4 regions of the Pyramidobacter piscolens W5455 genome follow, and region 1 is predicted to be linked to each of the others. Evidence: riboswitches for the same ligand, from Rfam matches in the RefSeq annotation. Region 1 holds a riboswitch; each other region holds the start of a gene.

Region 1 (7,606 bases):
CGGCCTCTTCCAGCAGCGCCTCGCCGTCGACGCGAGTGACGATGGCGTTGACGCGGGGATTGGTCTTGTCGATGTGATCGAGATAGGAGGCCATCACCTCGCGGCAGGAAACTTTCCCGGCGTGGATGGCCTTGGACAGTTCTACAGCCGTCATTTCGACTACAGCATTGCTCACGAGAATTACCCCTTTCTGGTATGCCTGGACAAACGCGCTGATTGTCGTCCTGCGGATCTCGCCGCGAACGATCGACTCGGGACGGGAATATCGCCCCTTGACAGAATTTTCACACGCCGTCGGCGGAAAGGCAAGAGAAATTTCTTGCTTGCGCTCACGAAAAACGTCCGGCGGTTACTGGCTCGCCGGACGTCGCGTTCTTATAGGAGCTTCGCGTCTCCCAAACTCTGTGGCAGGGGGGATTTCTTTCGGGGCGTAAGAAGCGCTCTTAAAGACTCTCATCGGCGCCGAGGCGGCGCAGAAAGCTGATCCGCGGTCGCTTCGTGGCGGGATCGGGGGCGACGCCTGCTTCCACCCGGTAAACGGCGCGGATCAGTTCGGGCGTGAGCACCGCGGCTGGAGCGCCGCTGGCGAAGACGTGCCCGTCTTTCATCACGTAAACGCGGTCGCAGTACTGCGCCGCCAGGTTCAGATCGTGCATGACGACGAGCGATGTGACGCCGAGGCTGCGCAGCAGGTCCATGATCTCGAGCTGGTAATAGATGTCGAGGTGATTGGTGGGCTCGTCGAGGATCAAAAAATCCGCTTCCTGCGCGATAGCCCTGGCGATCAGCGCACGCTGCTTTTCGCCGCCGGAGAGCGAAGCGAAGGAGCGCCCGGCGCGATCCAGCATCCCCACGTACTCCAAAGCACGGTCCACCAGCGCGAAATCGTGCGCGTCGTCGCGCTGCAAGGCCTTTTTGTGCGGATAACGCCCCATCGCCGCGATCTCGCGCACGGTGAAGTCGAACTGCCCCGGCATCTCCTGAGGCACCGCCGCGGCGCGGCGCGCAAATTCCCGCGCGCGTAGCTTCCATACTTCTTCGCCGTCCAGCAGGATCGAACCGAAACGCGGCTTGTTGACGCGGTACGCGCAGCGCAGCAGGCTGGACTTGCCGCTGCCGTTGGGGCCGATGACGCCGACGAACTCGCCGCGTTCCACGTTCAGGTCCACGCCGCGCACGATGTCCCCGGCTCCAACTCCCCAGCGCAGCGACGTGACCGCCAGCTTCATCGCGGACCTCGCCCGCCGCTTTTGAGCAGCCAGATGAAAAACGGCGCGCCGATGAAACCAGTGACGATGCCCAGGGGAAGTTCCCGCGGAGCCAGGGCCGTGCGCGCGAACACGTCCGTCCAGATCAAAAAGCTCGCTCCCGCCAGCGCGCCCACCGGCAGGAGGCGGCGATGGTCGGAACCGACCAGCAGCCGCACGGCGTGCGGGACGATCAATCCGACGAAACCGATCGAACCGCTGACCGCCACGATCACCCCGGTCAATACCGAAGTGGCGGTGAACAAAAGGCGGCGGAATTTCGCCACATCCACGCCGAGCGCCGCCGCGTTCTCATCGCCCAGCAGCAAGGCGTTGAGCGGGCGCGACTGGGCGATGAACAGCACGAGACAGGCGACCAGCGCGACAAAGGGCAGCGGCAGGCGATCCCATCTTGCGCCGCCGAGCCCGCCGAGCATCCAGAACATCGCCGATTCGGCGCCGTTGCGCTGTTCCAGATAGACCATGAAATTCGTCACGGCCATAAACACGTACGAAACGGCGAGTCCCGACAGGACCATGCGCACCGGGGTCAGGCCGCTGCCCTGGCGCGCGATGGCAAAAACCAGCACGAAAGCCAAAGCCGCGCCGGCAAAGGCCAGCGCGGAAACTCCCGACATGCCGGTCAGCGCGGCGCCGAAGACCCGCGTCATGAAAAGCATGGCGAACACCGCCCCCGCGCATGCACCCGAAGAAATCCCCAACAGGTAAGGATCGGCCAGCGAATTGCGGACCAGTGACTGGATCACCGCCCCCGCGGTGGCAAGCCCCGCGCCGACGACAGCGCCGAGCAGCACGCGCGGGAAACGGATCATCCAGACAATGCCCACTTCGTTGCGCGGCCATTCTGCGCCGATCCAGCTCCATTCCGGAAATATCTGATGGAGGATGATTCCCCACACATGCCGGAACGGCAGCGGGGCCGTCCCCATCGACACTCCCAGCGTTACGCTGAAAAACAGCAGGACCGTCAGGGCGATCAGCAGCGGTGCCAGATTCCGTTTGGCAAAGAACCGGCCCACTTAAAACTTCCCGGGATACAGCCCGCGGGCGATCAGTTCCAGTCCGCGAACGGCTCGCGGCCCCGGATAGACTTCGTCCACCGACATGTAGATCAGCTTTTTGTCGCGGATGGCTTTGACGCCCTGCAGCGCTGGATTGTCGAGCAGCATGGCCTTGCTTTCGTTTTCCGGCGTGGCGCGGTATTCGAGGATCAGGATGACGTCGGGGTCGCGAGCCACGACTTCTTCCCACGTCACTTTGATCCAGCTGCTTTCGACGTCGTCGAAGATATTGCCGGCATGGGCGAGGCGAAGCAGAGCGCTGGGCATGGCCTGACCGCCGCAGGCGCGCGGTGCGTCTTCGTTCGGCGTGCCGAAGCTGCGGAAGATGAACACGCATGGCGTCGCCTTCACGCCGGCAAGCTTTTCCCGTATGGCCGATACTCTCGCCTTCATGCCGGCGATCACGGCCTCGGCTTTGTCTTGCACGTTGAAGATCACGCCCAGGTTGCGCAGGTCGTTGTAAGTGTCCTCCAACGTCACAGGCGGCTTGTTCATCACGCGGATCAGCGATTCGGTGATGGCGTAGCTTTTGACGCCATGCTTTTCCAGCTCTTCGGGCGTGACGGCGTTGCCGGCCGTGCTGCCGGGGATGTCGAGGCCATAGTTGTAGCCAGACAGGAAGAAATCGGGATCGGTGCCGAGCAGCGTTTCCAGCGTGATGTAGCCTTCCTGGGCCACGGGGATCTTCGCCAGTTTTTCGCGGTATTCGGGCGAGACCTGGTGTTTCGAGCCGGGGAATCCCGCATAGCCCACGAGTTTGTCTTCGAGGCCGAGCGCGAACATCAGCTCGATGATGTTGCTGTCGCCGTTGGTGACGACGCGCTCGGGAGCTTTTTCGAAGACGATTTTGCGGTTGCCGTTATCGACCGTTGCGGGGTAGACCGTTTCCGCCGCGCCCACGGCCGCGGCGGAAAGCGTGGCGCTCAGCAGCGCCGCAAGAACGGCGCAAAGCGATTTTCTCATCGTAAGACCTCCGATTCAGTTAAGACGATTAATACTATTTCTTAATCAAAAAGACGAACACAAGGGCGCTGCGAGGGAGATTCACAAAGCGAACTGCGCAGACTGCATAGCAGTCGAGATAGTTCTGAGCGACTGAACTCCCTCGCTGCGCCCAGAAAACTATGTCAACACTTTCTATCAAGAATTAGTATAAACAACGCGATCCCGAAAGGCCGCGGCCCTCTTGGAAAAAAGCCCCGTTCCGCGGCTCGCTCCGCGCGAACAGGGCCTACATTTTTTGACGCATGACGAACGCCGCCCGTCTTTCTGCATCGTGGGATGTCCCCCAGACGCGGCGGCACGTCTTCCGAAAAAACGCTTTCGTTTACTTGAACAGTTCGGGATAGAAAGCTTTGGCGATCAGTTCCAGTCCGCGGATAGCGCGGGGGCCGGGGTAGGCGTCTTCGATGCGGATAATGTAAACGCGCCCGTCCTTCACGGCGTTCACGCCCTGCAGCGCGGGATTTTCGAGCAGCAGCTTCTTGCGCTCCTCGCCGTTCGTCGTGCCGGCTTCGAGCAGCAGGATCACGTCGGGATTGCGCGCGACGACCTCTTCCCATGTCACCTTGATCCAGCTGCTGTCGACGTCGGCAAAGATGTTGCGCGCTTCCACCATCGCCACCAGGGCGCTGGGCATGGCCTGCGCGCCGTTGGAGCGGGGCGGCTGATCGGGAGCGCCCCATGTGGGGTGGATGAACACGTTCAGAGGCTTGGCCGTATCGATCTGCGCCAGTTTGGCCTCCACTGCTGCGGCGCGCGATTTCATGCCGTCGATGACTTGCTGCGCCTTGTCTTGGACGTCGAAAATCACGCCCAGATTGGCGAGATCGGCGTAAGTGTCTTCGAGGCTGACGACGTTTTTTTTCATCACGTGGATCAGCGACTCGGTGATGGCGTAGCTCTTGACGCCGTGCTTTTCCAGCTCTTCGGGCGTGATCGCGCCGCCGGCCGTGCTGCCGGGGATGTCGAGCCCGTAATTGTAGCCCGACAGGAAGAAGTCGGGATTGGCGCCGAGCAGAGCCTCCAGCGTGATGTAGCCGGGCGCGGCGATGGGGATCGCCTTGAGCTTCTCCCGGTATTCCGGCGAGACCTGCCCGCCGTACTCGGGGAAACCCGCGTAGCCGGCCATGCGGCCTTCGAGCCCCAGCGCGAACATCAGTTCGATGATGTTGCTGTCGCCGTTGGTGACGACGCGCTCGGGCGCCTTCTCGAAGACGATCCGGCGATTGCCGTTGTCGACGGTTACGGGATAAACGGTTTCCGCCGCGAAGGATGCCGCGGCCATGGCCAGTGAAGCGGCTGCCACAAGAAAACTGCGAAGAACCTTTTTCATGCTGTGAACCTCCTGCGCAAAAAACGTGACCCGGCCCCCGCCGGCTCGCCTCTATAGAAAACGCGGGCATAAAAAAAGACACGGTCCGCGGCCGTGCCTTTAGAGACAGTGATGTCTGCTGCCCTGAAAAGATTTCGCCCGCGCAAAAGCCTTCCTTCGCGTCGCCCGGCGCGTATCCTGACTCCCCTTCTTCCTGCGCGGACTCTTCCCAAAGGGCACAAGACCTTCAGTGAGCGTAATACCGCTTCGTCAGGGGTTACAGTGGCGGGGCCGCGCAGGACTTTCACCTGCTTCCGACGCCCGGCGACGTTCCATTTTCACATATTTTAAGCGCCTTCGGGCGCCCTTGTCAAATCTTGAGACAGGACGGAACTGAAGCGGAGCCCGCGCAGACAGCGCGGCGCTTTTGTGCTATGCTTGGCTCACCCAATGGAATCATTCCAAAGAGGAGGTTGCTCGTTATGAAGCGTACTCTTGCAAAGATTTTCCCGGCGCTTTTCGCCGCCGCGGCGTTGGCTGCGCCCGCCATGGCCGCCGATCTGCGCGAGCTGCTCGCCGCGTCGCGGACGGCGCAGAAGACCGGCGAGATCATCCTCGTCGTCGACCGTGCGCTCTCTCTGTGGAAGAAAAGCGACGCCGGCGCCTGGGAAAAGACGCTGGAAGCGCCGTGCGGCTACGGCAAGCTGGGACTGACGGAAAACAAGCGCGAAGGCGACAAGAAGACGCCCGTCGGCGCCTTCCCGATCCTGCACGCCTTCGGCAACAAGCCCAACCCCGGCACAGCCATGAAATGGCGCCCGGTGACTCCCAACTCCTACTGGGCCGACGACGTGAACCAGCCGAAAATCTACAACACCTGGGTGGAGAGCGCGAAAAAAATCCACGGCGAACACCTGGCCGACTACTATCAGTACGATTACGCCATGGCCGTCGGCTACAACGCCGACCCCGCCGTGCCGGGACGAGGGTCGGCCATCTTCGTCCACGTCAAATCCCGCCGCCACTGGACCACCGCCGGCTGCCTCTCGCTCGAACGCCGGGACATGATCGAGCTGCTGCGCCAGTGCCACGACGGTGCCTGGATCGTCATCGTCCCGAAAGCGGAGCGTCTCGCCCGTTTTTAGACGGAGCCATACCAAATACAAAAGCCATTTCTTTCATCATTCGCCGCGGCGATAAAAAACTGCCCCGCCTTTTTCGGCAAGCGAGAAAGGCGGGGCAGTTTTTATCGCCGCGAATCAATCCTGAGGCCTGTTCAGCGCGCGGTCGAGGTTGCGCACGAAATCCTGCGTGTTGGTGACCATGCTGACAGCCGTGACGGTGCCGCGGTCGGACAGCTTGTTGACGGCGAATTCCTGCACGTCGACGGTATACATGTAGACGGGACGGACGACGCCGTCGAACTCGTTGTACGAGGGGGTCATGTTGCCGGTGGCGATAGTGTAAAGGATCGCCGACATCATGATCATGGTCGAGGTCTTGCGGGCGTGGACGCGCATGGCGTTCTGAGCGGCGTAGACGTTGTTGCAGGCGCCGGGCAGGGCCAGGCGGTCGCGGATGGTGCCGGCCATGACCAGAGCTGTGCCGCACTCGACGCAGGCCTTGACGAAGCCGTCTTTGACCTTGCCGGAGGCGACGAGCGCTTCCAACGAACCGTAGGAGTTGGCGAGGTTGATGGTGTCGTAGAGGTTGTAGGTGCTGTTCTGCTCGTGTTCGAAGATTTTCTGTCCCCACGACGTGTCAAAGACGCCGCGCTCGAGATCGAAAGCGGCGGTTTCGGAACCGCAGAAGATCGCCTGCACGTAGCCGTTGCGGATCAGGCGCTCGAGCGCCAGGCGCGAATTCTGGTCGAGGGCCAGCGCCGTGCCGACGACGAGCGTCACGTAGCCGCGGTGTTCGCGCTCGTGCCGCAGCACTTCGTAGAGCGTGTCGTAGTCGAGCGAGTAGGCGGTCTCGCGCGAACGGCCTTCGCGGAAAGCGAAGGTGTCGGAGGTCGCGGTTTCGGCGAGGAAGCCCTGCGTCCACACGTAGATGCCCTCGCTGGCGTCTTCGGTACGACCGATCACGACTTTGTCGCCTTTTTTCAAGTTGCGGAACTCGACGATCTCGACGCGCTCCCGGCCGGGCGTGTCGCGGGCCACGCAGACGGTGTCCATGCGGCTCTGCGTCGCCAGCACCCACGTGCCGTTGATCTTGAAGTACTCGGGGTAGACCGACAGGGCGTGGTAATGACGGGGGCTGATCCCGTCGCGCTCGACGGTTTCGAGACGGCAGTTGGGCGCGTTCTTGAGGAACTCCTGCTCGAAATCGGGGTGGCGATATTTCGGCATTTCGAAATTCATTTGCCCGCCTCCTCGCGCTGCGCGTTTTTGACGACGACGAATTCCTCGGCGGGGACTTCCATCGCCTCCACCTGCTCCCGGGCGACGGCGCCGATCAGCGCGCGTTCGCAGTTGACGACGAAGTCCTGGACGTTGGTGTTCATCGGCACGACGGCGATGCGCTCGCGGGCCGCGACCACCTTGTTGGTGACGTTTTCGGTGATGTCGATAGAGTACATGTAGACCGGCGTGATGGCGCCGTCTTTTCGCACGTGATAGCTCGACGCCATGTTGGCGACGGAAAGGCTGTGCAGCATCGTGGCGATGCCGATGATCAGCGTGGCCTTGTCGAGGTGCTTTTTCATCTCCGTCAGCGCCTTGTCGGTGTCGCCGATCACTTCGGGCAGCGGGCCGTCGTCGCGGATCGAGCCGGCGAGGACCAAGGGCACGTTCATCGAGACGAGAGTCTTGATAATGCCGTCTTTGACGTGGCCTTCGTCGATGAATTTTTTCGTGGAGCCGGCCGCGCGCACTTCGTTGAGCAGGTCGAGGTGGTTGTAGTGTCCCATCGGCTGGTTTTCCTGCGTGTAGATGTTCTGTCCCAGCGCGGTGCCGAGGAAA
Region 2 (7,606 bases), on a different contig from region 1:
CTGCTTGAACTCGGGGGCGGGCGCGCCGGCGAGGAATACGGTCATGTCCGGGCGCTTCTGCTTGATCAGCCGGGCCAGCGGCGGCACGAGCTCGGGATAGGTGTCGTCGGTGGAACAGATCACGGCGGCGTCGGCGCCGCTCTCCGCGGCGGCTACGGCGGCCAGTTCCACGGTCTCGAAGCCGTCGTTCTTCAGCACTTCGAAGTGGCCCACTTCGAAGAAGCCCGTGCTGAAATCGGCGCGGGGCTTGTGCTGGGGGATGGGGCCCATGTTGGCGAGGAAAACTTTGACGTTGCCGCCGGTTGTGGCGGCGTAGTCCTCGGTACGTTTCCTCAGCGCTTCGTATTGTTCGGTCCAGCGGTGCGGCTCAAGCGGCGCGACTTTCAGATCGCAGGGCCCGGCGGCGTCGAGAGTTTTCCACAGATCGGACAGCAGCGCGTCGGCCGCGAACGCTTCGGCGGCGTGGACGACCTGGCCGCCCTTGCCGCACTTGGAACTCTCGGCCACGTCTTTCAGCGCCTTGGCGAGGCAGTCGGGGCAGCGGCGCTTTTTGATCTCGGCCACCTTGGCCTCGCGGTCGGCCTTGAACTCGGCCAGGTCGCTTGCGGGCACGTCGAGCGGCGTCTCCGCCATGTTGGCGTACATGTTGTTGCCGACGGCCCGTTCGGCGCGGGTGGCGAGCTTCTTGAAGCGATCGGCGAGCACGGCGCCGATCTCGTTCTGGATCAGGCCGGACTGAAGGGCCTTGACGATTCCGCCTTCGGCCTCGACCTTCTGGAACAGCTCCCAGGCGCGGTCTTCGACCTGGCGGGTCAGAGTCTCCACGTACCAGGAACCGCCGGCGGGATCGACGGCGGCGTCGAGGTTGAACTCGGTCTGCATCATGATCTGCTGGTTGCGGGCGATGCGGCGCGCCTGTTCGGTGGCGGGGCGGACGGCCCAGTCGAAGCAGTTGACGTTCATGGAATCGACGCCGGCCACGGCGGCCGAGAAGGCCTGCGTGGACGTGCGCAGGATGTTGACGTAGGGATCGTAGACCGTCACGGTGAACGGCGAGGTCTTGGCGATGACGTTGACCTTCGCGCTCTCACCCTCGCAGCCGAAGGCGCGCGCGACGTGCGCCCAGAGCACGCGCAGGGCGCGCAGGCGGGCGATCTCCATGAAGAAGTTGGCGCCGAGGCCGACCTCGAAGCGAAGATGGCGGGCGGTCACCTCGGGGGCGATTCCGCGTTCCGACATGGCGCGGATCACGGCGACGGCGTCGGCGAGCGCGCAGGCCGTCTCCTGAACGGCGGACGCTCCGGCGTCGGCGTAGACGCTGCCGCGGATCAGGACCGTGCGCAGCGCGCATTGGTTGTTTTCGGCCCAAAGCAGCGTCTGCGCCATTTCATCGTACAGGCTGCCGAGCGACCGGCTCAGGGAGCCGTCGCGGGCCAGCGCGCCGATGGGGTCGGCGCCGACGCAGCCTTTCAGGCTGGAAGGCGCGACGCCGTGATTTTTACACCAGGCGGCGATCATGCCCAGCATCGGCAGGGCGGACGCGCCGGCGGCGACGTGCAGCTCGTGCGCGCTCGGATCGGCGTCGGCGAAAAACTTTTCCAGATGCTCGAGCGAGCAGATGCTGACGCCGCGGCGCTCGCAGGCGGGGACGTCCATGCCGTGCGTGCTGGAGTAATCGAGCACCGGGTGGATGGCCGTGGCGCCCCTTTTCAGTTCCTCGGCGGCCAGTTCGCCGGCCCGGCGCGGGCCGCGCGCGTCGACGCCCTGGGCGATCTCCCAGAGTTTGCCGTGCGCAGGGGCGCTCCTGACGCCCCGCAGATAATCCTGTTCGCCGGGAAAAGTTTGGCAGTCTTTCAGATCCTTGACGTCCTCGGCCGTGTAGATAGGCTGAAGTGTGATGCCTTCGCAGGTCGGCGTGAACATTTTTTTGTCGAAGGGCGCCCCCTTCAGAGCCGCTTCGGCGGCCTGCTTCCACTCCTCGTACGTGGGGACTTTGAACTCGTCAAAGGTGACAGGAGTGATCGGCGCAGACTTCTGCTGGTCTTTTTCCATGGTGAATCAAATCCTCCCTGACGCTGAAAATTTGCCCGTTCCCCCGCCGGCGGAAAAAAATCAGCGAAGAAAACGCGCTTGCGCGGCGAAATCCCGCCCGCGCAAGATTCGCTCTCTGTTCCCCCGTTTCAGGCCGGTATCCTGACTCGCGCGCAAAACGCTCACAGTGGCGGGGCCGCTTTGGTCTTTCACCAAATTCCCCGGGCTGAAACTGCATATCATGACTTCTTATTTTACAATAAAAATTTCCTCGAATCCACCTCAAAAGAGTAAAAAGAAACGTTCAGAGAGAAAAAGACGGTTCAAGTTTCAGTGTTGTGTTTCGCGTTGTCGGAAAATGCGAAAGAAAAGACGAGAAGCAGCGGCCCCCGTCCGCCCAAAGGATTGTTGTTTTCTCTCATGTGCGGGCATTTCCCGTCTGCTAGAATCAGGGCGTAACTTCCGGAGGCGTCCGTAAGTCCTCCGGCGGCAAAGGAGGTTCGTGTTCATGAAAAAAATATCGGCGTCGAGCGTCGCCCTGCTGACGATGCTGTTCTTTTTGTCGGCCGCGCGTCCTCTGCCGGCAATGAGCGTCAATTTCTACGGCCTGTCGGTCGAGATCCCCGACGGCTGGTCCTTCAGACAGGGCGAACAGGTCCTGATCTATAATCAGAACGAAAGCGCGGCCGTCATCGTCGATCAGGCCGCCACCACCCAGAGCGGCACCGTCAAGAGCGTGGCCGAAAATCTGGCCGACGCGGTGGGCGTGAAAAAGAACGACATCCGCCGCGACAAAAAAGGCTCGCTGCGCCTGGATTTCGTCCAGAACGGCGAGCCGGTCAACGTCCGCGTGCTGGAAAGCCGCGGGCGCATCCTCATGGTCTACGTCTTCGGCAAAGACTCCGAAGCCAACGACATCGCCGCCTCCATCGGCGAAAAAAGCGCCGCCGGCCATTGACCGTGCGGCGACAAAAATACGCTGCGAAAGGGTCGCTTTGTCCCCTTTCCGCAGCGTATTTTTATCCGGCGCGCGAGCCGCCGCCCGAAGGCGGGCTGAACGTGACTCTTGGCCGTCTGTTTTGCCCCGCTTCGTTTATAATAAGGCCGTTTTCACGCCTCAAAATTTACGCTCTCAAGGAGAATCATCGATGACAGATCCTTTTCGGACAAAAGAATCCGCTTTCTGCGACTATGCGGAACAAATCATGGCGGCCCATCGCGCCCGCGGCATTGCCGTCGCCGTCGTCGATCGGCGCGGTACGGCCTATCAGAAATTTTTCGGTTCCCGCGACGCGGCGCGACGCCTGCCCGTCGACGAAAACACGATCTTCGGCCTGGCCTCGGTGACCAAGTCCTTCACCGCGCTGGCGCTGATGCAGATGGCGGAAAAAGGCCTCGTCGATCTGCAGGCGCCGGCGTCCGCCTACTGCCCGGAATTCAAAAACGCCGGGCAGGCCCCCGTGAGCGTGGCGCACTTCCTGAGCCACAGCGGCGGCTATTTCCCCATGCCGCGCGCGTTGCTGCCCGACCTTTTGAAAAAACTGGGCGTCGATCCGCGCTCGCAGGAAACGGCTTACGACGACCGCGTCGCGCAGGCGGCGATCGAGCTGGTGACGCAGGCCATGGACGATCCCGCGCCGCGGCTGGGGCGCCCCGGCGAATACATGAGCTACTGCAACGACGGCTACGGCATCCTCAGCGACATCGTGCGCCGCCGCGGCGGCGAAGGGTCGTACGCCCGCTACGTGGAGCGCCGCATCCTCGCGCCGCTCGGCATGAACCGGAGCACCTGCGGATTCCTGCGCCCCGCCGCCGACGCCGACACGTCGCTGCTGTACAGCGACGACCTCGGCGTGAGCGAGGGCAACCTCGACTTTTACCGCAGCGCCTTTGTACTCAACGGCGGCGGCGCGATGAAATCCACGCTGGGCGACATGAAAAAGTATCTGCGCATGTATCTCAACGGCGGCCGCGGCGAAGCGGGCGCGATCGTCGCGGAACGGAGCGTCCGCGACATGGTAAGCCCGCGCGTGGCGGCGAAGCATCATCAGTTCTACGGCTACGGACTGAGCGTCGGCTTCATGCGCGACCTCACGGTGTACCGCCACGGCGGCAGCCTGCCGGGAGTTTCCTCGCACATCGCCTGGTCGCCGGAACTCGAACGCGGCGCGGTCGTGCTGTGCAACACGCAGAACGTCCCCGTCTCGCTGATCGCCGACGCGCTGCTCCGCATCGCCGCCGGCTGGGAGCCGCAGCCGGAAGACCTCTGGACCGACTGCCCCTGGGAGCCGGAAGTCATTGAGGCCGCCTGCGGACGCTACCGCTCCGGCGAAGGCGCGGAGGTCGTCATCGAAAGGGACGGCAGCGGCATTTCCGTCCTCAACGACGGCAAACCGGCGAACGTTCGCATGGTGCGCGGCCGCATGGCGCTGCTGCGCAGCGGCTTCGCCGTATCCGAGCTGCGCCCTTGCTTCAGCGAAGACGGAACCGTCTGGGGCCTGCGCCTGAACGACCGCATCGTGCCGAAAGTCGGCTGATCTGCGGCAGAGTTTTTTGAACAGATTTTTAGCCCAAGTATTTTCTCATCCGATAATTTTCCACAGCAATAAAGGATCCCGTACAAAGCAAAGAAAGGAACTCCGCGACGGGAATGGCGTACCAGACGCCGTCTGTCCCCCAGAACTGCGGCAGGATGTAAAGCATCGGGATCAAGAAGACGGTTTGGCGAAGCACGCTGAGCAGCAGCGTCTTCTTCGGCTTTCCGATCGACTGAAAATACACCTGTCCGACCGCTTGGACGGTGGCGAGAGGAAACAGCAGCGTCAATTTTTCCAGACCGTCCGCGGCGTAAGACATGATCCGTCCGTCCCCGTTGGTGATGGCCGACATCACTTCCACTGACTGGAGATGAAAGAGCAGCCAGCCGCCTATACCGATGAGAAAGGCGAGGAGCAGAGATTTGTAAAGAGCTTCTCTTGCCCTCGCGTAAAATTTCGCTCCATAGTTGTAGCCGATAATCGGCTGACTGCCCTGTCCGATCCCGAAAACCGGCATCAGAACGGCGGAATACGTGATGTTGATAGCGCCGTAAGCGCCGACCGCGAAATAGTTTTCATAGCGCAGCAGCTGATTGTTCGCCGCCGCGGCGATCAGCGAAGAAACGACCTGGGTGAAAAACGTGGAGAGCCCAGCTATGTAGATATCCAGCGCGTCGCGGTATCGTAACTTTAAATTTTTCAGACGGACGCCGTATGCCGTCGTCTTTTTCAGCAAGAGCCGCAGCAGGCACAACAACAGGATGAACTGCGAAATCACCGTGGCCAGCGCCGCGCCGCCGATCCCCATGTCGAAAGGAAAGAGAAAGACGAAATCGAGGAGAACGTTGAGCAGCGCGCTGACAGCTGTGAACAGCATCGCCTCCGTCGGATAGCCGATCACCCTGTTTATGTGGTACAGCCCCGTGCCCGTTATCATGAACGGCAACCCACACGCGATCACGATCAGATACTCTCTGCCGTAAGGGATGGTGCTGCCGCTGGCGCCGAAAAAATACAGCACGTCGTCAAGAAATGCGGATACGCCCAAGAAGACGACGGCCGAGGTCGTCGCCAGAGTGACCAGCGCGCCGCCGATCAGCTCTTCGACCCGCTGCGGCCGTTTTTCTCCCATTTTGATCGCAATCAAGGAAGCCGCGCCAATGCCGATCCAGGTTCCGAAAGCCTGCAGCACCAAAAAGACCGCGCTGGCGACGCTCATACTCGAGAAAGCTTCCGCGCCAACGGCATAGCCGATGAAGATCCTATCCGCCAAGTTGTAGACGGCATTGACAAGCATACCTACCGTCGCCGGCACGGAATGATAAAATATCAGCTTGACGATATTGTCTCTGCCCAGATCCATTTTTTCCTCCCGCAAAGTTCTCCATGATGCGAACGCCGTTTTATACTCGGACGACACGAAGATTCTCGGATGCTCTTGTCTTGCCGCATATATTGCTGCCGTTCATGTCTTTCTACAGAATATTCTACATGAAAAATCCCGCTGATCAAAATGACCAGCGGGATTTTTTCGCAGCTCGCCCCCGTCGGCGAAACAGCCGAATTTTGCTTCGCGTACGGTTCCGGAGATAGCGGTTATTCGTAAAAAACGCTGTTCAGCGGGTTCAGCGTGCCGTGATAGAATCCGTCTGCGCCTTTGAGATCCTTGTTGGTCCCGTAGAGCGTGTCGGCGATCGCCAGACAGCACCAGGGATTCAGTTCGTCGATGCGTTCGCAGAGACGCGCGTAAATTTTAGCGCGCTCCGGCCCGTCCTCGGTCACGGCTCCCTGTTCGAGAAGTTCGTCCACTTCTTTGTCCTTCAAGCAGACTCGGTTCGTCGAACCGGCAAAACGCGAGTGCATGGCGGTCTTGATGTAGGCATCGGGGTCGGGGTTGACGCTGGAACCCCAGCCGATCATGAAGACGGGAAGATTGCCGTTCTTGAGCTGTTCGAGGAAGCTGCCCCACTCGAGCACGTTAATCTGCACGGTCACGCCGATGTCGGCGAGCATGGACTGAATGATTTCCGCGTAGTTGCGGCGCTGCTTGCTTTCGTTCGTGTAAAGGGTAAACGAAAGATTGGGCACGCCCGCTTCTTCGAGGAGTTTTCGCGCCTTGTCCGGATCGTATTCCGGAGCGGCCAGTTCGGGGAAATAGTTGTGGATCGGCAGCAGCACGCTGGTCGGCACGACGCCGAGCCCGTGGTAAACGACGTTCAGAGCGGCTTCGCGGTCGATGGCGAGGGTGATAGCCTTGCGGATCTTGGGGTTATCGAATGGCGGGATCTGAGTGTTGAAGCCCATGTAGGTGAGCGCCAGCCCGGGATTATGATACACTCTGACTTTTTCTTCGTTTTCAAGGCGTCTGAAGTCGCTGTTGGGGATGTCGTAGATGAGATCGACGTTTCCTGTCTCAAGCTCGATAACTCGGCTGGCGGGTTCGGGGATGGTGCGCATGATCAGGCTTTTGAAGCGCGGCTTGAGACCCCAGTAATCGTCGAATCGCTCAAAAGAGACGTGATCCCCCTTGAGCATTTCCGAAAATTTGAAAGGCCCCGTGCCGACAGGATGCCGGCCGTAATTGTCGCCTTCGGCTTCGACGGCGTTTTTGTTCATGATGTAGCTGGAAGAGTGGTTCAGGTAAGAGAGAAAGGCCGCCATGGGGGACGTCGCTTTGACTTGGAAGGTGTAGCGGTCGATGATTTTGAATCCGGCGGGGTCGATGTTTGCGCCGTAAGCTTTGACGGCCGCCGCTTTGGGCGTCGTCATGCGGCGCAGCGTGAAAACGGCGTCTTCCGCGGTCAGCTCGTCGCCGTTGTGGAACGTGACGCCTTTGCGCAGAGTGATCTCGTAGGTGAGAGGATCCAGCTTTTTCCAGCTCTCGGCGAGGCAGCCGATCAGTTTTTTGTCGCGAGAGAAGTCGAAGAGCGGCTCGTACATCTGGATCATATAAGTGCTGGAGACCGTGTCGCTGGTCATCTGCGGATCGAAAGACTTCGCGTCGGCAGGCATACCGACGGCCAGCCGGTCTTTTCCCG
Region 3 (7,606 bases), on a different contig from region 1:
GCGCCGGGCGCGACCCCGAAAAAGTGCGGCAGTGCCTCGACGCCATCACCCACGCCATGGAAAGCGGCGAGGGCAACCTGCTCGAGCTGTCCGTCGAGGCGGCGCGCGCGCGCGCGTCGCTGGGCGAAATTTCCTTTGCCATCGAAAAAGTATGCGGGAGGCACAAAGCCGTGATCCGTTCGATTTCCGGAGTGTACAGCAGCGAATTCGCCGACGACGAAGTGATCAAGGAAGTCCGCCAGATGACCGACGACTTCGAGAAGCGCGAAGGGCGCCGCCCGCGCATCATGGTCGCCAAGATGGGACAGGACGGTCACGACCGCGGCGCCAAAGTCGTCGCCACCGCCTACGCCGACATGGGCTTCGACGTCGACGTCGGTCCGCTGTTCCAGACGCCGGCCGAGACCGCTCAGGACGCTGTGGACAACGACGTCCACATCGTCGGCATGAGCTCGCTGGCCGCCGGGCACAAGACGCTGCTGCCCCAGCTCGTCGAAGAGCTGAAAAAACGCGGCCGCGGCGACATCATGGTCGTCGCCGGCGGCGTCATCCCCGCGCAGGATTATCAGTTCCTGTACGACCACGGCGCCGCCTGCATCTTCGGCCCCGGCACGGTCATTCCCGCCGCCGCCCGCGAGATGCTGCAGGTGCTGAACAAGCGCCTTGCCGCCCAGGAAGGAGCCGCGAAATAAAAGTCTCCTCCCCCCGAAAAGGAGAAAAAACGATGAACACCGAAAACACCACCTACCAGCCCGAGTGGCAGCCGCAGAACGCCGGCGGCGAATTCGCCTGCTTCGTGACAAAGGGCGTGGACGGCACCGGCGCGCCTACCGCCGCCAACGTCCAGCCCGTGCGGCGCAACCTCTCCGTCGACGAATACGCGCGAGGCATCCTGAATGGCGAACGCGCGATCCTGTCGCGGGCCATCACGCTGATCGAGAGCAACGCTCCCAAGCATTTCGCCACGGCGCAGGAACTGATCCAAAAGCTGCTGCCCCACACGGGCGGTTCCATGCGCGTCGGCGTTACCGGCGTGCCCGGCGCCGGCAAAAGCACCTTCATCGAAGCGCTCGGCTCGTGGCTGTGCGACCGCGGGCACCGCGTCGCTGTGCTCGCCGTCGATCCCAGCAGCACCGTCACCAAGGGCAGCGTCCTCGGCGACAAGACGCGCATGGAAAAGCTGTCGCGCCACCCCAACGCTTTCGTGCGTCCGTCCCCGTCGGGCGGCACGCTCGGCGGCGTCACGCGCAAAAGCCGCGAGACGCTGCTGCTCGTCGAGGCGGCGGGCTACGACGTGGTCCTCGTCGAGACCGTCGGCGTCGGCCAGAGCGAAACGACCGTGCGCAACATGGTGGATTACTTCCTCATGGTGGCGCTGACCGGCGCGGGCGACGACCTGCAGGGCATCAAAAAGGGCATTATGGAGATCGCCGACTCGATTCTCGTCAACAAGGCCGACGGCGACAACAAAGTCAAAGCGTTGTCGGCGCGCGCCGACTTCGACATGATGCTCCACTACCTGCGTCCCGCCACGGAGGGCTGGGGCAGCCACGCCTACACCTGCTCGTCGCTGACGGGCGAGGGCATTCCCGAGATGTGGGGCGTGATCGAGGAGTTTTTCAAGACCGTGCGCGGCAACGGCGTCTTCGAAAAACGGCGCAAAGAACAGGTGCTCAAATGGGTCAACGACATGGCGCAGGAGCATCTGGAAAACCTCATCGGCGCCAACCGGGCCATCGCCGCCGCCAAGGCGCGCATCGAGGAGGAGGTCACCGCGGGCAAATTGCCGCCCACGCAGGCCGCCCAAGAGATCATCGACGTGATGGAGCGCGAGCTGTTCCACGCCGGGCGGTAGATGTTTTTCCGCCGCGCCAGCGATCGCCGGGCGCGAGCCGATCCGAAAAAAGCGGAGAAGACGTTCCACGTGGAACGTTTTCTCCTCTTTTATTTTTTTCTGCTATAATCTGTCTCAGAAACCCAATCGAATAATCAGCACGGTTCGAGACGCTGCGTCTCGATCAAAAAGGAACCGGGTGAGAATCCCGAGCGGTCCCGCCGCTGTAAAAGCCTCAGCTTCTCCACGCGCCACTGTGAGCCTCGCGCTCATGGGAAGGCGGAGAAGGCTCCATGGGCTTGAGCCAGAAGACTTGCCGCGCTGAGCACGAAAAAGTTCTCGCGAGCGACGGAACGTGTGTGCTGCTTCAGACCTTCTTTTTTGACCGAGGCCCCGGCGGCGTACGTTCTTTCGGCATTGAGTGCCGGAAGAATTTTTTTCGCGTGGACCGCCGCCGCGCCGAAAGGAAGGAAGAAACGTGTACAACCGCATCAGCAATCACGAGGCCGAGGCCAAGACCATGTCGGCGGCGCAGGCCGCCGAACTGATCAAGGACGGCATGACCGTCGGCACGAGCGGCTTCACCATGGCCGGGTACCCCAAGGCCGTGCCCATGGCGCTGGCCCGCCGCGCCGAACGCGGCGAGAAGATCCGCATCAAGCTGATCACCGGCGCGTCCGTCGGCGACGAACTCGACGGGCGGCTGGCGCGCGCCGGCGTGATCGAACGGCGTTATCCCTATCAGACCAACCAGAGCGTGCGCGAGCTGGCCAACGACGACCGCCTCGCCTATGTGGACATGCACCTCAGCCAGGTGCCCTTCTGGATCAAAAACGGCTACTTCGGCAAAATCGACATAGCCATCATCGAAGCGATCGGCATCGACGACGAGGGCAACATTATCCCCTCCACGTCGGTGGGCTGTTCCAACGTGCTGGCGGAGTACGCCGAAAAGGTGATCGTCGAGGTCAACACGGCGCAGCCCGTCAAGCTGGAAGGTATGCACGACGTGTACAGCCCGCGGCGCATGAAGGAGACCGAACCGATCCCGATCGTGCGCCCCAACAACCGCGTCGGCATGCCCTACATCCGCTGCCGTCCCGACAAGATCGCCGCCGTGGTCGTCACCGACATTCCCGATTCGACGCGCCATCTGGCGCAGACCGACGCAAGGTCCCAGATCATGGCCGACTATCTGGTCGCGTTCCTCGAGAACGAAGTGGCCTGCGGGCGGCTGCCGCGCAAGCTGCCGCCGATCCAGTCGGGCGTCGGCAACATGGCCAACGCCGTGCTGGGCGGCCTGCAGAAATCGAAGTTCCGCAACCTCTCCATCTATTCGGAAGTGCTGCAGGACTCCGTGCTCGACCTGATCGAGACGGAGCGCGTCTCGTTCGCCTCGGGGACGGCGCTGACCATCTCGCCCGAGCGCATCGACGCCTTTTACAAGAGTCTGGAGATGTACAAGTACAAGATCATCCTGCGCCCCGTGGAGATCAGCAACTCGCCGGAAGTGATCCGCCGCCTCGGCGTCATCGCCGTGAATACGGCGCTGGAAGTGGACCTCGAGGGCAACGTCAACTCCACGCACATCGGCGGCTGCCAGATCGTCAACGGCCTCGGCGGCTCGGGAGACTTCGCGCGCAACGCCGCGCTCTCGGTGTTCACCACGCCGTCGACGGCGAAGAACGGAACGATCTCCTGCATCGTCCCGCATGTGGCGCACGTCGACCACACGGAACACGACCCTCACGTGATCATCACCGAACAGGGCTGCGCCGATCTGCGCGGGCTCACGGCCTACGAGCGCGCCCGCGCGCTGATCGAGAACTGCGCGCACCCCAAGTTCCGCCCGGCGCTGCAGGCGTTCGTCGAGCGCAGCGCCGCGCGCCCCGGCTTCCGTCACGGCTTCGCGCCGGAGGATCCGCAACGCTGGATGCGGGATTATCGCCCCGAAGAAAACGAATCAGAGAAAGGGAATGACTGAAATCATGTTTTTGAAATCGCTTCTCGAGATCACGATGCTGATCTGCTTCGGCGCCGCCTGGCCCATCTCCATCTACAAATCGTGGACCTCGCGCAGCAGCAGGGGCAAGAGTCTGCTTTTCCTCGTCGTCATCATCGTCGGTTATCTGGCGGGCATCGGCAAATGCCTGCTGGACGGCGCCACGCACTGGAGCGTGGTCGCGCTTTACGTCGTGAACGTGACGATGGTCTCGATCGACATGCTGCTCTATTTCCGCAACGAAGCGCTGGAAAGAAAGGCCGCGGAAGCCCGCTAGGCCGCCGCGGCGAGCGCCGGGATCCCCGGCGGAAGCGTTCCGCGGGCATCGCCCCGCCGCTCCATGACTATATTTAGCGTACAAAAATTAAATCTATTCGTATATTTAGCGTTTATCTCTTTACGAGACGCTTTTTATGGTGTATGATGACGGCAAATTTCATTCCGAGACGGAATCCATCCGTTCGGCTTGGAAGAGCACGCCCGCCGAGGGCGCGGCATTCCGGCCGCAAATGAAGAAAGAGAGGCCTTTCAAGTGATCGAGACGATTAAGAAGAGGGACGGCCGTCTGGCCCCCTTCAACGAAGACCGCATCACCCGCGCCATTTTTCTCGCCGCGTCCGCCGTGGCGGAGAAGGAAGGCACGGCGGCCGACTACCGCATCGCCGAGGGGCTGACGTCGCAGGTCGTGCGCCGCCTCAACGAAAAGTACGCCTCCGGCTCGCCCAGCGTCGAGGACGTGCAGGACATGGTGGTGAAGGTGCTGATCGAAAACGGCCACGCCCGCACCAGCGAGGCCTACATCACCTACCGCAACGAGCGCACGCGCGTGCGCGACTCGCATACCCGCCTGATGAAGGCCATCGAAGAGATCACGTTCGCCGACGCCAAGACCGCCGACGTAAAGCGCGAAAACGCCAACATCAACGGCAACACGGCCATGGGCACGATGCTGGAATACGGCAGCGCCGTGTCGCGCGAATTCTGCAAGACGCACGTGATCCACCCGGCTCACGCCCGGGCGCACGACGAGGGCGACATCCACATCCACGACATGGATTTCCTCAACATGGGCACGCTGACCTGCTGCCAGATCGACATCCGCAAGCTGTTCAAGGGCGGCTTCTCGACGGGGCACGGTTTTTTGCGCGAGCCGCAGGACGTGATGAGCTACGCGGCGCTGGCGGCGATCGCCATCCAGAGCAACCAAAACGACCAGCACGGCGGCCAGAGCATCCCGTATTTCGATTACGGCATCGCCGACGGCGTGCGCAAGACGTTCCGCAAGCTGTACGCGGGCAATCTCGCCAAGGGGCTGGAACTGCTTCGCGACCTCGACGCGAAGTCCGCCGTCAAAGACGCGGAAAACCGCGCCGAAGCCGAAACGGGGCGCGCCATCAGCCTGACGGACGACGCCGAACGGGACGAGGCCGAGCGGAAGATCCTCGCCGCGTCGCTGAAAACCGACGAGACGGAGCTGATCAAACTTCAGGCTTTCGCCCGCAGGGAAGCCCTCGCCGAAACGGACCACCGCACTTATCAAGCCATGGAGGCGTTTATCCACAACCTCAACACGATGCATTCCCGCGCCGGCGCGCAGGTCCCTTTCTCGAGCATCAATTTCGGCACCGACACGTCTCCCGAGGGGCGCATGGTCTCGCGCAATCTGCTGCTGGCGACCGAAAAAGGGCTGGGCGACGGCGAGACGCCGATCTTCCCCATCCTCATCTTCAAGGTCAAGGAAGGCGTCAACTACAATCCCGGCGATCCCAATTACGACCTGCTCCGGCTCTCGTGCCGCGTCACTTCCAAGCGGCTTTTCCCCAACTTCAGCTTCCTCGACGCGCCCTTCAACGCCGAATACTACAAGCCCGGCGACCCCGACACGGAAGCCACCTACATGGGCTGCCGCACGCGCGTGGTCGGCAACCGCTGCGGCGAATCGACCGTCAGCGGGCGCGGCAACCTGTCCTTTACCACGATCAACCTGCCCCGCCTCGGCATCGTCCACGGACGGGCGCTGGGCGGCGCGACCGATCTCGACGCTTTTTTCAGGGACCTCGACGGCAAGATCGACCTGGTCGTCGATCAGCTGCTGGAGCGTCTGGAGATCCAGAGCCGCCGACGCGTCAAAAACTTCCCGTTCCTGATGGGACAGGGCGTGTGGAAAGGCTCCGACGGCATGAACGACGAGGACGAACTGCGCGACGTGATCCGCCAGGGCACGCTGACGCTCGGCTTCATCGGCCTGGCCGAGTGTCTGGTGGCCCTGACGGGCAAGCACCACGGCGAAAGCGACGAGTCGCAGGAGCTGGGGCTGAAGATCGTCCGCCACATGAGGGAACGCATGGATCAGGCTTCGGAACAGTACGACCTGAATTTCTCCCTCATCGCCACGCCCGCGGAAGGGCTGTCGGGGCGCTTCACCCGCCTCGACGCCCAAAAATTCGGCGCGATCCCCGGCGTCACCGACCGCGAATATTACACCAACTCATTCCACGTGCCCGTGTATTACAAGATCGGCGTCTTCGAGAAGATCGCCCGCGAAGCGCCCTACCACGCGCTGACCAACGGCGGGCACATCAGCTACGTGGAGCTGGACGGGCTGGGAGCCAACAACCCCGAAGCCTTCGAAACCATCGTGCGCGCCATGAAGGAGGCGGGGATCGGTTACGGCAGCATCAATCACCCCGTCGACCGCGACCCCGTCTGCGGCTACACGGGCGTCATTTCCGGCGACGTGTGCCCCCACTGCGGGCGCCATGAATCCGACGGCCCCGTCGGCTTCGAGCGCATCCGCCGCATCACCGGCTATCTCGTGGGAACTTTGGACCGCTTCAACAACGCCAAGCGCGCCGAAGTCCGCGACCGCGTCAAGCACAATCAGTGCGGAGCGGAGGAAGAGGCGAACGCCAAATGAAGATCCGCCTCGCCAGTCCGATGACCCGCGACAGCATCGTCGACGGGCCGGGGCTGCGGGCGGTGATCTGGGCTCAGGGATGCTTCCACAACTGCCCGGGCTGCCACAATCCGTGTACGCACAACCCGTTCGGCGGCTTCGAGATGGACGCGGACGACCTGATCGCCCAGCTGGACTCGCTCCATCTGCAGCAGGGGCTGACGCTTTCCGGCGGCGAGCCGTTCCTGCAGGCGCGCGCCCTGGCCGCAGTGGCCCGCGCGGCGCATCTGCGCGGACTGAACGTGTGGGCCTTCACGGGCTTCACCTTCGAGCAGCTGACCGACCGCAAAAATCCGGCCTGGGAGGACCGCATGGCTCTGCTCGAACAGATCGACGTGCTCGTCGACGGACGCTTCGAGCGCGACAAGCGCGATTTGTCGCTGCGCTTTCGCGGCTCGTCCAACCAGCGCATCCTCGACGTGAAAAAAAGTCTCGCCCTGCAGTCCCCCTGCGTCATCGCGGAGTACATGCGTCAGGCCATGTGACCGTCCCCCGCCGCGATGCGGGCACAGCCCGAAAAAGCCGTTCCGGAGAGCGCTGAAGAAATCATCAACGCTCTCCGGAACGGCTTTTCGTTTACGCCGCCGCGCCGCCGGGGCCGTAAAGTTTTTTCGGAGCGAAGTGTTCCACGTGGAACATTTCGCTCCGAACATTATAAAAGCTGGCTCGATATTGCATGCTAAAAACTCGATATTGCTCCGCGCCGCTGCGCCGGGGCAAGCGGAGCGCTATTTCACGCCGTAGAGCAGCCCCACGCCCGCGGTCATCACGGGACGCGCGAGCGCGGGGACGAAGGACGCGCCGGCGCGGGAAA
Region 4 (7,606 bases), on a different contig from region 1:
AGCCGGCGCTGAGCGCACGGAAACGGAATGAGAAAGACGGCGCGGTCATTTTCTTTTCACCAGGATCCAACAGAAGAAAGGGCCGCCGATCAGCGCCGTGATCACGCCGACGGGCAGCTCTCCCAAACGCTGCGCCGCTCCGTCGGCCAGAGCCGTCATCAGCCCGCCGGTCAGAAAACTGAAAAACAGCAGCGGCCGGTGCGAAGGTCCGATCAGGACGCGCAGGATGTGCGGGGCCACGAGCCCCACGAAGCCGATGATGCCGAAGCTGCTGACGGTCATGGCCGTCCCCAGCGACGAAGCGCAAAGCAGCCGCCGGCGCAATTTTCTTTCGTCGATGCCGAGCATTTCCCCTTGACCTTCGCCGAGCGAAACGGCGTCGAGCTGACGCCCGCAAAGCCACGCCGGGATCAGCGTCACCGCCGCTCCCAGCCAGACCAGCCGCGCGGCGGCGGGCGAAGCGCCGGAAAAACTGCCCATCAGCCAGAGCACGATCGCGCCCAGCTTGTCGTCGGCGACGGCTTTGAGAAACGTCACTCCCGCCGAGAGCACGGCGTTGGCGACGATGCCCGCCAGCACCAGATACGCGCTGCCGCCGGCGCTTTTGCGCGCGATCAGGTTGACCAACGCCAGCGAGCCGAGCGCGCCGGCAAAAGCCATCGGCGTCACCGCCAGGCGGCTGAAAAAAAATCCCAGCGCGCCGCCGAAGGCCGCGCCGGAAGCGATGCCCAGCGTGTAGGGCTCGGCCAGCGGATTGGCCAGCAGCCCCTGAAGGACCGCGCCCGAGACGGCGAGCAACCCGCCGGCGCCTACCGCCGCGAAAAATCTCGGCAGGCGGACGGCGCGGATCACCAGAGCCTCGGCGGTCTCGCTCTCGGCCGCCGGAAGAAACGGCGAGAGCAGTTCAAAGACGCGGGAGAGTGGAATGTCCCACTCTCCCTGCGTGATCCGCCACAGCGCCGTCAGAAAAAGAAGCGCGCCGAGCGCCGCTCCCAGGCGCAAACGCCGCGCGCAAAGCCGCGAACGCCAGCGCTCGAAGTTTCCGACAGGCGACGGAGACATTTTTACTTCATCATTTCCTTCAGGTGTTCGACGAAGGCGGCCGTGACGCCTTTGTCCTCGCCAAGCCCCTTGATGTAGGTCTCGACGGCGAAGCCTTCCTTCTTGAGGATGCTGTACCAGGACTCGGGATCGTTCGCGTCGGCCATATCGTTGTTGGCGTGGTCGCCGGCGACGATCATCAGCGGCGAGACGAGCGTCTTCTTGTAACCGGCCTTCTTCAGCGCAACGACGACGTCCTCGATCATCGGAGTGTTCTCGACGGTGCCGATGAAGAAGCGACCGTCGGCGATCTTGTCCAAAGCGACCTGAAGCTGACTGTACATGGCGTTGGCGATGTGATGCGGCGTGCCGTGCCCCATCAGCACGACGGCGGTATCCTTGTCGGCAAGTTTCTCGAATCTCTTCACGAGGATCTCCGCCATCTCGTCGCAGCCTTCGACGCTGGAAAGGAACGTCTTGCCGAGGCGCAGATCCTTGATGCCGTATTTGCCTTTCAGTTCGCCCCAAGCCTCGACCACGTTTTTGATCTCGTCGTATTCGGCGCCGGGGATGATGTGCGTCGGCATCACGCCGACTTTGGCGAAGCCCTCGTCGTTCAGCTGCGCTAGGGCCATGACGGGCGTGGGCGGGACGTTCTTCTTGCCTTCGCGGGCCAGCTTGCGGCGGATGATGTTGGAAGTGAACGCCAGACGCACTTCGGCGCCGGGGAACGCCTTTTTGGCGGCGGCCACCAAATTGTCGATGGCTTTGCGGGCGCTGGGCATGGAAGTGCCGAAAGAGGTGATCAGGATTGCCTGCTTCTCTTCCTTTTTGGCTTCCTTGGCGCAGGCGATTCCGGAGAAAGCGACGGCCGCGAGGGTGACGGCGAGGATCATGGACTTAAAGGACATGTTCATCAGACGACCTTTCATGAAATTTTTTCCGAAGCTCAGGCCTCGGGAGACAAAAAAAGACACGACCCTGCGTCGTGTCCTTCCGCCGCGGCTGTCACTGGTCAGCCGCCCAGGAGTTCGCCCACGCAAACATTCCCCCTTTGCAAGCTCCCTCAAAGAATATTCTGGCTTCTCTTCATCCTCGTCCGAGTCTTCCCAATAACGCGATCAGTGACATGCTTCGGATTTGTCAGAGTTACAGCGGCGGGGCCGCGCCGGATTTTCACCGGCTTCCTCTTTGAAAAGGGAGTTTCATGTTCGATTGTCATCATTATAACACGGACTCGCAGCCGCTTCAATGAAACATAACGAAGATGAAAACGTTTTTTGCGCGGCAGGCGTCTCAAAAAAATTCCCGGCGGATTTTGCCGCCGGGATGAAGATGATTTCTCGCCGCCGGAACGTCGGCGGAAACGGTTCACGTTCCGCGCCGCGCCGAGCCGGAAAAACGCGCCGTCGGATTTTTGAGGGCGAACGAGGCGGCAAATTTCTGCAATCGGCGCTTGCCAATTTGGCGGCGAAAAATTACCATATACCCAGTGACTGAAGAAAATGCCGCGTTAAATTTTTCATGGAGGTGCTTCTTTTGGAAATGGAAAATTCACTGCGCCTTGAAGTGGTGACGTCAGTCCGTCCCGAAGCGGTTGTCGATCTTTACATGGACGCCGGCTGGTGGGAAGAAGGCTGGAGCGAAGACGTCATTCCCGCGATGGTGGCCAATTCCTTCCGTTTTGTCGCCCTGTTCGACGCCAGCGAGCTGGTCGGCATGGGACGCGCCCTTTCCGACGGCGTCAGCGACGCTTACATCCAAGACATCGTGGTGCGGACCGATTACCGCGGTCAGGGCTGGGGAAAGAAGATCGTCTCCCGGCTCGTGAAGGAACTCCGCGCCGTCGGAATCGACTGGATCGGTCTGGTCGGCGCGCCGGGCACCCAAGCCTTTTACGAGAAACTCGGCTTCAGCGAGATGCCCCAGTTCGTGCCCATGAAGTACCAGTGCTGAGTCGTGCCGAAGACATAAAAAATCTGTCTGTCCTGAAAATGCGCCCTCGCCGGGGCGCGCCAAGCAGAGAAACGAGTCGGCCGGCGCAAAGACTTTGCCGCCGCTTTTATCGAGGAGGAAACAAATGGAACGTCTTGAAGATCTCCTGCGGGAGAGTTTGAGAAAACGCGCCGCCGCGGACGTATTTTGGTGGAACGGGGATTGGCTGAAGGGGCAGGCGCTGTTGGCCGCCGTCGCCGCGGAACGCAAAGCGCTGATAGCGGCCGGTTTCAAAGAGGGGCAGCGGCTGATGACGCTGCTGCCCAACTGCCCGGCGCTGCTGACGCTGGCTCTTGCCGTCTGGAGTCTGAAAGGCACGTTGATCCCGTTGAACATGCGCGCCGGCACCGACAATCTGCTGCCCACCATCGACCTCGTTCAGCCCTTCGCGATCGTGGTCGCCCGCGGCGACGCCAAGGCCGCGGCGGGTGTGCTGCGCTACCCCGTCGTGGAGATCGAACCGACGGCCGGAACGCTTGACAAATTCCGCGGCGTGGAGCGCAAAACGACGACCCCCGACTGGGCCGTGTTCTTCACGACTTCGGGAACGACCGGTCTGCCCAAGGCAGTGCCGCTGAGCCACGAAAATTTTATCGACAACGTGCGCTCGATCTGCAAACATTTTCCGATTTATCCGCACGACACGATCATTTGGGCGTTGCCGAACTTCCATTCCTTCGGCCTGACGCTCTCGATGCTGCTGCCCCAGTACGCCGGCGCGAAAGTCGCCGCCGTGCCCGCCTTTATGCCGCCGCTGAAAACGCTCGAGGCGATCCGGGACGCCGGGTGCACGGTGCTGTTCCTCGTCCCCGCCATGCTCGAGTTCCTGAAGCGCTCGGCCGCGCACAATCCCATCGAGATCGACACGGTCCGCGCCGTCATCACCGGCGGCGACCGTCTCAACCTGTCGCTCGACCAGGCCAGCGTGGAACTGTTCGGCCATCCCATTCTCGAAGGCTACGGCACGACCGAGTGTTCGCCCGTCGTCACCTTCAACAACGACGAAAAGACGCGCAAGCTCGGCACCATCGGCCCCGTCCTGCCCGGCTACGAGTGGAAAGTCTGCGACCAGCAAGGCGACCCTCTGCCGCCGGAAACGCCCGGCGTGCTCAAACTGCGCGGCAAGTCCGTGTTCCACGGCTATTACGAAGCGCCCCAAGCCACCGCCGAACGTTTGTCCCCCGACGGCTGGTACGACACCGGCGACGTCGTCAAATACGACGCGGACGGCTACATCACCGTGCTCGACCGCCTCACCGACATCATCATCGTCGGCGGTTTCAACGTCTATCCCCAGGAAGTGGAGCGCATCCTCAACGTCCATCCGTCTATCGCCCAGGCAGCCGTCGTGTCCATGCGCCATCTCGTCAACGGCGAGATCCCGCGCGCCTTCGTCGTGCTCAAGGAAGGCGCTTCGGTCACCGACCGCGACATCATCGAGTACTGCAAGGGCAAGCTCGCCAACTACAAGATCCCGCGCAAGGTCGATTTCGTCGAGAGCCTGCCCACGTCCCCTTCGGGCAAGATCCTGCGCCGCAAGCTGAGGGAACTTGAGTGACGCCTGTCCGGCCGGTAAAAATTGTTTTTTCCACTGACCGGATTTTTTCAGAGGTGAGATGAAGAAGTGAAAAAGTTCATGCTGGCGCTGCTGCTGGCGTTTGGCTTCGCGCCGGCAGCGTCCGCCGCGCGCATGCGCCTGACCGTGCCGGAAGAGGCGCCGATCGGCCAGCCTTTTTTTCTGGAGATGCGCGCCAACGAATCGATCGGCGACGTCACGGTAAAATGGCGCGGGCAGCAGTTCATCCTGACGCCGCGCCACAATGCCGTGCGCACGATCCTCGGCGTGCCCAACGACGCAAAACTGGCCGGCTCGACGCTGTCCGTCCAAGTCGAATTCAGCTGCGGGGCCAAAGGGCGGGTCCGGGCCGAGCGAAAAATCAAAGTGGTCGGCTACCGTTATCCCAAACAAGTGCTTACGGTCGCGCCGAAAATGGTCACTCCGCCCCAGTCGGAGTTGAGCCGCATCGCCAAAGAGCGCCAGCTCGTGCGGAAAGCGCTGGCGACGCGCAGCAAAGGCGGCGTGCTGCCGCGCCGCTACGCGCGTCCCGTGCCGGGGATCCCCACCGCTCTTTTCGGCGGCTTCCGCGTCTATAACGGCGTGCCTCGCGGCGGCCATGGCGGCCTCGACCTGCGCGCCGCCGTCGGCACGCCGGTCGCGGCGATCGCCGACGGCACGGTCGTGCTTGAAGGTTCTCATTATTTTTCCGGCGGCGCCGTTTACGTGGATCATGGCGGCGGCGTGCTGTCCGTCTATTTCCATTTGTCGAAGAACCTCGTCAAAGCCGGCCAGAAAGTGAAAGCCGGCGACGCGCTCGCCCTTTCCGGCGCGACGGGGCGCGTCACCGGGCCGCACCTCCACCTCGGCCTTTTCAGCGGCGGCGTGGCCTTGGATCCTCTGCCGCTGCTGGACGGTTCGAAATTGCCCAAAGGTGTGGAAGTTCTTTACGAGTTTTAGGTTTCAAGTAAATTCTCGCTTCATTAAAATCAAGGAGGAACCTCACGATGAAAAAGATCACCATGTTCATGTTCGAAAGCTGCCCTCACTGCAAGCTGGCCCGCAAGTGCCTCGACGAGCTCAAGGCCGAGCATCCCGAGTACGCGGCCGTCCCGTTCGAGATGATCGACGAGAAGAAACAGCCCGACGTCGCCGCAAAATACGATTACTATTACGTGCCAACCTTCTTCGTGGACGGCGAGAAAGTTCACGAAGGACACGCCGAGAAAGCCGACGTGGAAAAAGTCTTCAAGGCCGCCCTGGCATAGCAAAAAAAATTCACACGGACGCCCCGCCTGCAACGGCGAGGCGTTTTTTTCGTCGGCCGGGCCGCCGGGACTGAACAAATTCGCCGTTGCGGCTTCTTGATTCCGGCAAATTTATGTATAATGACGGCAGCGCATCTTTCGTCGGGCGTGAAGAAGCCCGACCGATCAGGAGGCTGATGCCCGTGTACAAGAAAACGATCGCCGCTCTTCTGGCCGCCGCCGCGCTGGCCGTTCCGGCCGCGGCGAAAGACGGCCGCGCGTCGGAACGCCCCGAACGTTCCGTGCTGACGACGGAGACGGCTCTCGAACTGGCTTGCGCGAACAATCCCTCGCTGGCTGCCGCCGAAGCCCGCATCGAACAGGCCCGGCAGCAGATCGCCCAGGCCCGCGCCGACAAACTGCCCAAGCTGTACGCCACGCTCGCCGGGGCGTGGCAGGGCGAAGAGGGAGCGATACCGGCCTATCAAGGGGAACCCGGCCACAGCATCCCGATAGGTTACGCCCTCAACTCCTTCGAAGAGGCGTATCAGGCCGCGCTCGGCGTGCAGTGGCTGATTTTCAGCAGCGGCGCCGCCGAGAATACGATCGCCGCGCGCAAAATGGCCTTCCGCGGCATCCAGACCCGCGAAGTCCGCACCGGCCAGGCCGTGGAAAACGCCGTGCTCGTTTCCTATTACAACCTCCAGCGCGCCCGCGCCAAGCTGGGCGTGGCCGAAGAGGTGCTCGCGCTCTCCAAAGAGCATCTGTCGCAGGTCAGGAACTTTTTCAAGTACGGCGTCGTCGCTCAGGACGAAGTGCTGCGCGTGGAAGTCGACGTATCCAACGGCGAGCTGAACGTGATCTCCGCCAAAAACGCCGTAGACGTGCGCTGGCGCGCTCTCGAACGCGCCGTCGGCACCGAGCTGCGCTCGAAATTTGATCTGCCGGAGCCGAACAGGAACGCGGCGCCGAAGGACGCTCCCCAATGGGACGAGGCCAGCCTTTACGCCCTGCGTCCCGAACTGAAGGCGCTCGATTTCTCGCGCCGCGCCGCGCTGGCCGTCGCCGCGGCCGCCCAGGGATCGAGCGGACCGAAGATCGTCGCCGGTGGCGAAGCGTTCGCTCAAGGGCGCGATTTCTGGCCCGACGGACTCGACACGTGGAAGCTGTCGCTCAGCCTGCGCTGGGATTTTTACGACGGCGGCAAGGCCCGCGCCCAGGTCAAAGAGTACAAAGCCCGGGCGCAGGAGCTGCTTGCCCAGATCGAAGACGTGAAACGGCAAGTCGCGCTGGAAGTCTCGTCGGCGCAGCTGAACTTCGAATCGGCGCGCCAGCGCATCGACGTGGCTTCGCGCCAGGTCGCCAGCGCGAAAGAAGACTATCGCATGGCCCTGCTGCGCTACAAGTCCAACGTCGGCACCAACCTCGACGTGCTCGACGCCCGCACCGCCCTGACCAACGCCCGCACCCAGCTTGTCGACGCCGTCTACGACATGAACAGCAGCCGCGCCGATCTCGACTATGCGCTCGGCCTCTCGGAACGGTTCAAGCTGCCCGACGGCGTTTCGTTCGCGGCGGAAGGACGGCACGGCGCGAAAAAATGAAAAGCGCGCCGGCGGAGCGGCCGCCTTTTTGATGAAAGCGACCGCTCCGCCGCGCCCCTTTCGCGCTTTTTCGCCCGCCGAAGGGACAATACAGGATGGAAATTGTTCTCCCGAGCTGCACGCCGCGAACGAAGAAATTTGCATTTGCCCGTTGACTTTTGACG

The links. A riboswitch is a leader RNA that binds a small molecule or an ion and turns the genes downstream of it on or off. The one in region 1 is predicted to bind cobalamin.
Region 2: another riboswitch for cobalamin. It lies ahead of HMPREF7215_RS00775 (methylmalonyl-CoA mutase family protein); the one in region 1 lies ahead of HMPREF7215_RS01625 (ABC transporter substrate-binding protein).
Region 3: another riboswitch for cobalamin. It lies ahead of HMPREF7215_RS00790 (succinate CoA transferase); the one in region 1 lies ahead of HMPREF7215_RS01625 (ABC transporter substrate-binding protein).
Region 4: another riboswitch for cobalamin. It lies ahead of HMPREF7215_RS06715 (sirohydrochlorin cobaltochelatase); the one in region 1 lies ahead of HMPREF7215_RS01625 (ABC transporter substrate-binding protein).

What each region holds. Positions count from the first base shown of each region.
Region 1 is NZ_ADFP01000023.1:9,658-17,263, reverse strand. Features, by position in the region: gene HMPREF7215_RS01645 (amidase) at 1-175, opposite strand, end outside; gene HMPREF7215_RS01640 (ABC transporter ATP-binding protein) at 444-1,229, opposite strand; gene HMPREF7215_RS01635 (FecCD family ABC transporter permease) at 1,226-2,287, opposite strand; gene HMPREF7215_RS01630 (ABC transporter substrate-binding protein) at 2,288-3,292, opposite strand; gene HMPREF7215_RS01625 (ABC transporter substrate-binding protein) at 3,657-4,664, opposite strand; cobalamin riboswitch at 4,815-4,983, opposite strand; gene HMPREF7215_RS01620 (L,D-transpeptidase family protein) at 5,126-5,788, shown strand; gene HMPREF7215_RS01615 (putative NPN-dependent ornithine cyclodeaminase) at 5,903-7,006, opposite strand; gene HMPREF7215_RS01610 (ornithine cyclodeaminase family domain) at 7,003-7,606, opposite strand, start outside.
Region 2 is NZ_ADFP01000011.1:15,278-22,883, reverse strand. Features, by position in the region: gene HMPREF7215_RS00775 (methylmalonyl-CoA mutase family protein) at 1-2,052, opposite strand, end outside; cobalamin riboswitch at 2,167-2,327, opposite strand; gene HMPREF7215_RS00770 (hypothetical protein) at 2,540-2,989, shown strand; gene HMPREF7215_RS00765 (serine hydrolase domain-containing protein) at 3,180-4,568, shown strand; gene HMPREF7215_RS00760 (MATE family efflux transporter) at 4,597-5,931, opposite strand; gene HMPREF7215_RS00755 (ABC transporter substrate-binding protein) at 6,165-7,606, opposite strand, start outside.
Region 3 is NZ_ADFP01000011.1:24,490-32,095, forward strand. Features, by position in the region: gene scpA (methylmalonyl-CoA mutase) at 1-692, shown strand, start outside; gene meaB (methylmalonyl Co-A mutase-associated GTPase MeaB) at 725-1,855, shown strand; cobalamin riboswitch at 1,979-2,169, shown strand; gene HMPREF7215_RS00790 (succinate CoA transferase) at 2,313-3,818, shown strand; gene HMPREF7215_RS00795 (hypothetical protein) at 3,811-4,113, shown strand; gene HMPREF7215_RS00800 (anaerobic ribonucleoside triphosphate reductase) at 4,369-6,753, shown strand; gene nrdG (anaerobic ribonucleoside-triphosphate reductase activating protein) at 6,750-7,277, shown strand; gene HMPREF7215_RS00810 (class I SAM-dependent methyltransferase) at 7,521-7,606, opposite strand, start outside.
Region 4 is NZ_ADFP01000074.1:13,280-20,885, reverse strand. Features, by position in the region: gene HMPREF7215_RS06725 (ABC transporter ATP-binding protein) at 1-49, opposite strand, end outside; gene HMPREF7215_RS06720 (FecCD family ABC transporter permease) at 46-1,062, opposite strand; gene HMPREF7215_RS06715 (sirohydrochlorin cobaltochelatase) at 1,065-1,973, opposite strand; cobalamin riboswitch at 2,093-2,272, opposite strand; gene HMPREF7215_RS06705 (GNAT family N-acetyltransferase) at 2,587-2,997, shown strand; gene HMPREF7215_RS06700 (AMP-binding protein) at 3,122-4,594, shown strand; gene HMPREF7215_RS12425 (M23 family metallopeptidase) at 4,661-5,551, shown strand; gene HMPREF7215_RS06690 (glutaredoxin family protein) at 5,599-5,859, shown strand; gene HMPREF7215_RS06685 (TolC family protein) at 6,036-7,442, shown strand.